2 regions of the Paenibacillus sp. MABNR03 genome follow, and region 2 is predicted to be linked to the other one. Evidence: riboswitches for the same ligand, from Rfam matches in the RefSeq annotation. Region 2 holds a riboswitch; the other holds the start of a gene.
The links. Region 2 has a riboswitch for glycine ahead of gcvT (glycine cleavage system aminomethyltransferase GcvT). Riboswitches for the same ligand answer to the same signal wherever they lie in the genome.
Positions count from the first base shown of each region.

Region 1: another riboswitch for glycine. It lies ahead of sdaAB (L-serine ammonia-lyase, iron-sulfur-dependent subunit beta); the one in region 2 lies ahead of gcvT (glycine cleavage system aminomethyltransferase GcvT).

Region 1 is NZ_JBCIYR010000006.1:134,377-137,792, reverse strand. It holds gene sdaAA (L-serine ammonia-lyase, iron-sulfur-dependent, subunit alpha) at 1-776, opposite strand, end outside; gene sdaAB (L-serine ammonia-lyase, iron-sulfur-dependent subunit beta) at 766-1,455, opposite strand; glycine riboswitch at 1,562-1,666, opposite strand; glycine riboswitch at 1,671-1,796, opposite strand; gene AAIH57_RS24855 (collagen-like triple helix repeat-containing protein) at 1,935-3,416, opposite strand, start outside.
Region 2 is NZ_JBCIYR010000003.1:87,253-90,668, forward strand. It holds gene gcvPA (aminomethyl-transferring glycine dehydrogenase subunit GcvPA) at 1-550, opposite strand, end outside; gene gcvT (glycine cleavage system aminomethyltransferase GcvT) at 547-1,683, opposite strand; glycine riboswitch at 1,869-1,970, opposite strand; glycine riboswitch at 1,974-2,099, opposite strand; gene gcvH (glycine cleavage system protein GcvH) at 2,442-2,834, shown strand; gene AAIH57_RS15620 (PTS mannitol transporter subunit IICB) at 3,253-3,416, shown strand, end outside.

The sequences.
Region 1 (3,416 bases), on a different contig from region 2:
ACTTCCAGCATGACGTCAATGACTTCGTCCGACGGAATGGCACTCCGTACCCCGGCCAGTGCCATGTCGGCCGCAGCGAGAGCCGTTACGGCACCCAGTCCGTTACGGACGATGCATGGGATTTCCACGAGGCCCGCAACCGGATCGCAGATGAGGCCCAGTGTATTTTTTAACGCGAGACCTACCGCATGAACAACCTGCTCGGGTGTCCCTCCGCGCAGTTCAACCATGGCACCGGCAGCCATGCCGATCGCAGAACCGACTTCAGCCTGACAGCCGCCTTCAGCACCGGAGATAAACGAGTTGTTAGCAATGACATATCCAATCGCACCTGCACAGAATAGGCCGTTGACCAGATGCTCATCACTCCAGCCGAATCGCTCTTGGGAGCTGATAAATACCCCCGGAATAATGCCACACGAACCCGCTGTCGGCGTAGCCACGATCCGGCCCATGGAAGCATTGACTTCAGACACACAAAGGGCATAGGCCATCGCAAGTGCAGAAGCATCACCCGAACAGGTTTCGCCTTGACGAATATACTCCGCCATTTTCTTGCCGTCTCCGCCGGTCAAGCCACTGCGTGAAGTCGTATCCTCGGTAAGCCCTTTTTGCACAGCTTCCTTCATCACCTGATAGTACTCTGACATCTGCTGTACAACGTCTGCTTCGGGCGTATTGGTCTCCTGAACCTGCTCCTCAATCATCAGCTTGGCAATGGTTTTCGATTCAGCCGTACAGATGGTATTCAGTTCGTGCAAGTGCTTAAACCGCATCCGGTTCCACCCCTTTCTTCAAATCAATAACGCGAATATCCAGCACATGATCCAGTGACCGCAGGCGGTTCAACATTTCCGGACTTGGCGCTCCATCCATTTCCATCGCTGTCAGCGCTTCGCCATCCCGGGCTTTCCGGTCCACTTGCATGTAACCGATGTTAACACCTGACGAACTGATTGTAGACGTAACCGAAGCGAGCACCCCTGCTTTGTCCGAATGGCGCAGAACCAGTGTTGGAAACTCTCCACTGATCTGTACACGGAAATCATTGAGCGAATGCACCGTTACACTGCCGCCACCAATGGAAGCACCAATCAGCGAGCATTGACGCTCACCGTACCACAACTCAATCTTGACCGTGTTGGGATGCGGAGCAGGTAGTCCACTCGTAAAGAATTCAACCTCCATACCCGCTTGCTCCGCATATTCCTCGGCGTCCGGTATACGCGGATCATCCGTGGCATAGTCAAGCAAACCGCCGATCAGTGCCAGATCCGTACCATGACCCTGGTACGTATCAGCAAATGAACCGTATAATGTTAGCCTGGCACGTTCCGGGGTACATCCCAGCCACTGACGCGCAATTCTCCCAAGCCTTGCAGCCCCAGCTGTATGTGAACTTGACGGACCCGTCATCGACGGACCAATAATTGAAAAAACATCTTTAAACCGCATCCTGCACCCCTCCATATCGTCATATCCATCCAGACATGCACCATAATGTTCCTTCATTACTGAATGATGACATCAAAAAAGGACAGTAGAAGGCCTTAGGCCCTCTCTCTGTCCTCGTTACCTGAGAGTTTCATGATCAGGGGCAGCCGCAGTCGGCATACCGTTCTCATCATATACCCCTTGGGTGGCGCAACCTGCGCACTCTCCAGAGTTGCGTCCAACGATGGTACATTTACCTGAGAGATTAACCACTGCGCCGGGTGCGCAGCAGCTTGCTCCTTCGGTGCCTGGCAGCCCTATGGTTACACTTGGCCGGCTCAGGTCTCTCCCGCTCGTTCTCATCCGCTGTATGGTCAATACTCGTTCGAACACATATCAAACGCTTATCATTTTTAAATGAATCATTCATATAACAGATTAATATGCAACACACGTAATGTCAATAAAAGTGACGTATCATTATCATCTTGGGATTAGGATCAGGTAAAACGAATGGCATTCAGGTTTCGTGTCTCAACTGAGGCACTGGTTACGTTCGTGGCCGTTGTAAATTGGATACCTATCGTGTAGGCGTTATTTCCCGTTGCAATAGATGTATCGACGTAGGTATTAGATGAAAGAAAGCGTACCGTAGACGCAGTAATTCCCGTCCGGGAAAGAATCAGCTCGTTAATCAGAACTCCATTTCTGCGGAGTCGCATAGCGAATGTCACGCTCCAGTTGGCCGTAACCACAACGGCAATTTGAGCACTGTTATCAATCTTTACCCGTTGACCTACTACGACGGGGACATTGAGTGTCTGAATCGTTGTTTCCCCCGCAAGCGGTATAGCGAGTGCAGTTGTCTGACTGTCAGCAAATAGCGATGAACTCGCAGGTTCGGAAGCTCCCGTTGATCCCGTAACCCCAGTTGTCCCTGTAATTCCAGTCGTTCCCGTAGCGCCCGTCAGACCGGTAACTCCACTTATTCCTGTTGCTCCAGTTACCCCTGTTGCTCCTGTGATTCCGGTCGTTCCCGTAGCGCCCGTCAGACCGGTAACTCCGCTTATTCCTGTTTCTCCCGTGATCCCTGTCGCTCCGGTCACTCCAGTGGATCCTGTGACTCCAGTAAGTCCTGTAACGCCAGTATCTCCAGTAAACCCACTTTCCCCCGTGACCCCTGTTGCTCCTGTGATTCCAGTACTTCCCGTAGCGCCTGTTAGACCGGTAACTCCACTTATTCCTGTTTCTCCGGTGATCCCTGTCGCTCCGGTTACTCCAGTGGATCCTGTGACTCCAGTAAGTCCTGTAACGCCAGTATCTCCTGTAAACCCAGTTTCCCCCGTGACCCCTGTTGCTCCTGTAGTTCCAGTACTTCCCGTAGTGCCTGTTAGACCGGTAACTCCACTTATTCCTGTTGCTCCAGTGATTCCTGTTGCTCCGGTGATCCCTGTCGCTCCGGTTACTCCAATGGATCCTGTGACTCCAGTGATCCCCGTCGCCACTGTCACTCCGGTCGTTCCTCCCGGCGGGCCGGTAACACCTGTCATTCCTGTCACTCCAGTAATACCTGTGGGTCCCGTCGTTCCCACTATACCTGCTGTCCCGGTAGCTCCAGTAGCACCAGTCGCCCCAACTATGCCCCCGTACGCTCCCAGCAACTCCTCAGACACCAGACGGTGGGCTGTTACCAACTCCCCATTCTGATCCTTCCCCCATACGGAGACCTGAACATCAGCCGCAGCAGCATCCCCCGTAGTGAAGATGAATTCAAATGCATCCAAGTTTGCATAATAATCTTTTGTTATCAACTGATTGGGCAAAACATTAAACACTTCTTCCACATATAATGTACGAATGCCATTCAAGTAGTAGCCCTGAACCAGCACGGTTGCAAAGTTTGCTGGATCCCGATTGTCCACTCTTACCGTAATTCTCTGGGTAGGGCGTACACCGCTTCCCACCACGATACTATTTTCAAT
Region 2 (3,416 bases):
TCTCCAAATTCAAACCGTGAGCGTAAGCCTTCAATACTTGACGAGCTTCCGGATGAACCGTACGGGATACGATCAGCTGTTTACGGCGGGTTGCCGCAGCAGCCAGGTTTCCTGCTTCCGCAAATGCGGTTGCGCCATCATACATGCTGGCATTGGCTACGGCCATGCCGGTCAGTTCACAGATATACGATTGAAATTCGAAGATGGCTTGGAGCTCACCCTGACTAATTTCGGGCTGGTACGGCGTATAGGCTGTATAGAACTCGGAACGGGAAATGACGTGGTTAATCACGGAAGGAATGTGGTGATCATAAATGCCTGCACCCAGAAAACTGGCGTGTGTCTCAAAATTGGCATTGGCACCGGCTTGCTTGGACATATGGCGCGTCAGCGCGTATTCATCCAGTTTGGAGGAAACGGGCAGCTCGCCCTGATAACGAATCTCCTGTGGAATGTCATGAAACAGATCCTCAATCGTGTCCACACCGATGGTCGCGAGCATGGCGCTCTGATCCTGCTCAGTCATGGGAATGTAACGGTGCTTGCTCATGCTTGATCAGCTCCTTGGGTAGGTGTCTTTTGCGTGCGTGTCCGTTTATGAAAAGGGGTCTTCACGACCTCGGCTTTCAGTTTCTTGCCGCGGATCTCAATCTCCAGCGGGGTACCCAACGCAGCATACTTGCTGTCGATCAGTGCGAGTCCCAGATTGCGTTTCAGCGTAGGGGACTGTGTGCCTGTCGTCACTTCACCGATCTGCACGCCTTCGGCGTAGATTGGATAGTGAGGGCGGGGAATACCGCGCTCCAGCACTTCGATGCCGACCAGTTTGCGGGCAGGCCCCTCATTTTTTTGCAGCAACAAGGCTTCGTGTCCGATAAAAGGTCCGGCATTCAGCTTCACAAACATGCCAACCCCTGCCTCCAGCGGAGAGATGGTTGGTGACAATTCCTGTCCATACAGGGGCAGCTTCGCTTCAAAGCGCAGTGTATCCCGTGCACCGAGTCCAGCAGGAACCAGTCCGTGTACTTCGCCAGCCTGCATTAATCCGTTCCAGACTGCAGAAGCCTGTTCTGCTGGTACGTAAAGTTCAAAGCCGTCTTCACCGGTATAACCAGTGCGGGACAGCAACAATTTTACACCGCACACCTCAGCATTCTGTACAAAGCGGAAAGGCTCAATCGTGAAAACATCGGTACCTGTAACTTTTCCAATAATGTCCACAGCAAGCGGGCCTTGCAGAGCCAGAAGAGCTGTCTCCTCGGAATCATTCTTCATGCTCACCCCAGGGACCATATGCTCTTGCAGCCATGCCCAATCCTTGTCGATATTGGAGGCGTTAACTACCAGCATATAATGCTGATCTTCCAGCTTATACACAAGCAGATCGTCGACCACGCCACCATCCGGATAACACATCAATGTATACTGCGCCTGACCGGGAACCAGTGTGGTCACGTCATTGGTCGTCATTTTCTGCAAAAATGCTTCTGCCTGTTCACCCCGCACGGTAAATTCGCCCATGTGAGATACATCAAACAGACCGGCCCGTTCCCGTACGGCTTCATGTTCCTTTTGAATTCCGCTGAACTGCACCGGAAGCTCCCAGCCTCCAAAATCGATGCACCGTACACCTTCGTATTGCTGATAAAGTGGAAAGAGTGGAGTTCTAAGCAAATCGGACATCAAATCACCTCGTTGTGGCCGCTGCGGGCCGAGTGTGTAACATGAATGAAGCAGTAATTTTTCGTATAAGTATAATTAAGGCTGCTACAGACAGCGCCGGCTGATCCTGGTTTTTCGTTTTTTTGGGAAAAAGGAAAAGGACAGGCCAAAGAACCGGCATGCCAGAAGCACGCTGTATTCTAAGGCTCTGTCCTTGGTACCTGAGAGTTACCCCGCCAATCAGTTGCAGCAGGTTTCCCCTTGGGTGATCATTACGCCCTGACCGGGCGATTAGATGCTCTCCAGAGTTGCGTCCCGTAAAAGTCCTTTTGCCTGAGAGATTCACCTCCCGCTTGTCGGGTGGTTTACTCCTTCGGCGTTACCGCATGCACATCCAAGACTCGGGTGTCACGGGTAATCTCTCCCTTTACATTCATCCGCGGGTAATGCACACAACAATAAACATTTACTCTCTCATTAAAACGTGAATCCACTATCGATGTCAAGAACGATATCATAGAAAATGATAAAAAACCGAATAATTCTTAGATTGTTAACGGTATTGTTCGTATATATAAAAAGATTACGCTTACTCTTCTATTATCCACCATTATATGTAGAGAGAGGATATTTGAGTTACAGGCCTTTAATGTAGAAATCTAAATATTTTGTGAGGTATCTTGACATTTGAATCCGAAATATCATACGCTAAGTTCTGGGAAAAAGGGTAAGGCCAAAGAAACGCATGCACTCATTAATGAAAAGCGAGGCGGATATCGATGAGCGAATTGAAAAGTGATTTCCTGTACAGTGAAGAGCACGAGTGGGTGCAAACCGTAGGGGAGGATACTGTACGGATCGGCATTACCGAGTTCGCGCAGCATCAGCTGGGTGACATTGTGTTTGTGGAATTGCCTGACCTTGAATCGGATGTAAAAGCGGAAGACAGCATTGGCACGATCGAATCCGTCAAGACGGTTTCCGATTTGTTTTCTCCGGTCAGTGGTTCAATTATTGCCGTGAATGATGCGTTGCAGGATGCACCTGAACTGGTTAACAGTTCGCCTTATGAAGAAGGCTGGATGATTGAGATTCGTGTTGAAGGTGATCTGACAGAAGCCTTGTCGAAATTGATGAGTGCCGATGCATATCGTAAGCATACAGAGGAGTAGAATGGTTTTGTACTAATTAGCCTATCATTTCATTACAAATAAATGTTCTTGCACGTTTTCAGAGCCTGTGTGAGCCTTGGTGCTTATGCAGGCTTTTTGTGTTCTTTAAGGCAGGGTTGGTCGCCAGAAAAAGGTGCTGGAGAGGATGAAATAAGCGTCGATTGTACAACCTATTCCCATAAAACCAAGACAGTAAATGATGTAAGTCACACACGAAAAAAACCTTGAATATCAACGGTTACAGCCTTCCAATCACGATAAAAACGATTACATAACCGTAATGTTGTCATCAATGATCATGACGAAAGTACGCTTTCCTTTCGTTGAACCGGAGACCAATCTGGCTTAGGATAACAGCAGGGGAGAAATGATACCCCTTTCATAAATTATAATCACTTGATCCGAGGAGGATAATACAATGAGTAACTTGGACCAAACGTCCAATTCCAAAGGCGGTCTCCGGGTAGGCGTTCAACGTTTTGGCCGATTCCTGAGCGGTATGGTTATGCCGAATATGGGGGCATTTATTGCCTGGGGACTGATTACTGCGCTGTTCATTGAAAAGGGTTGGTTCCCTAATGC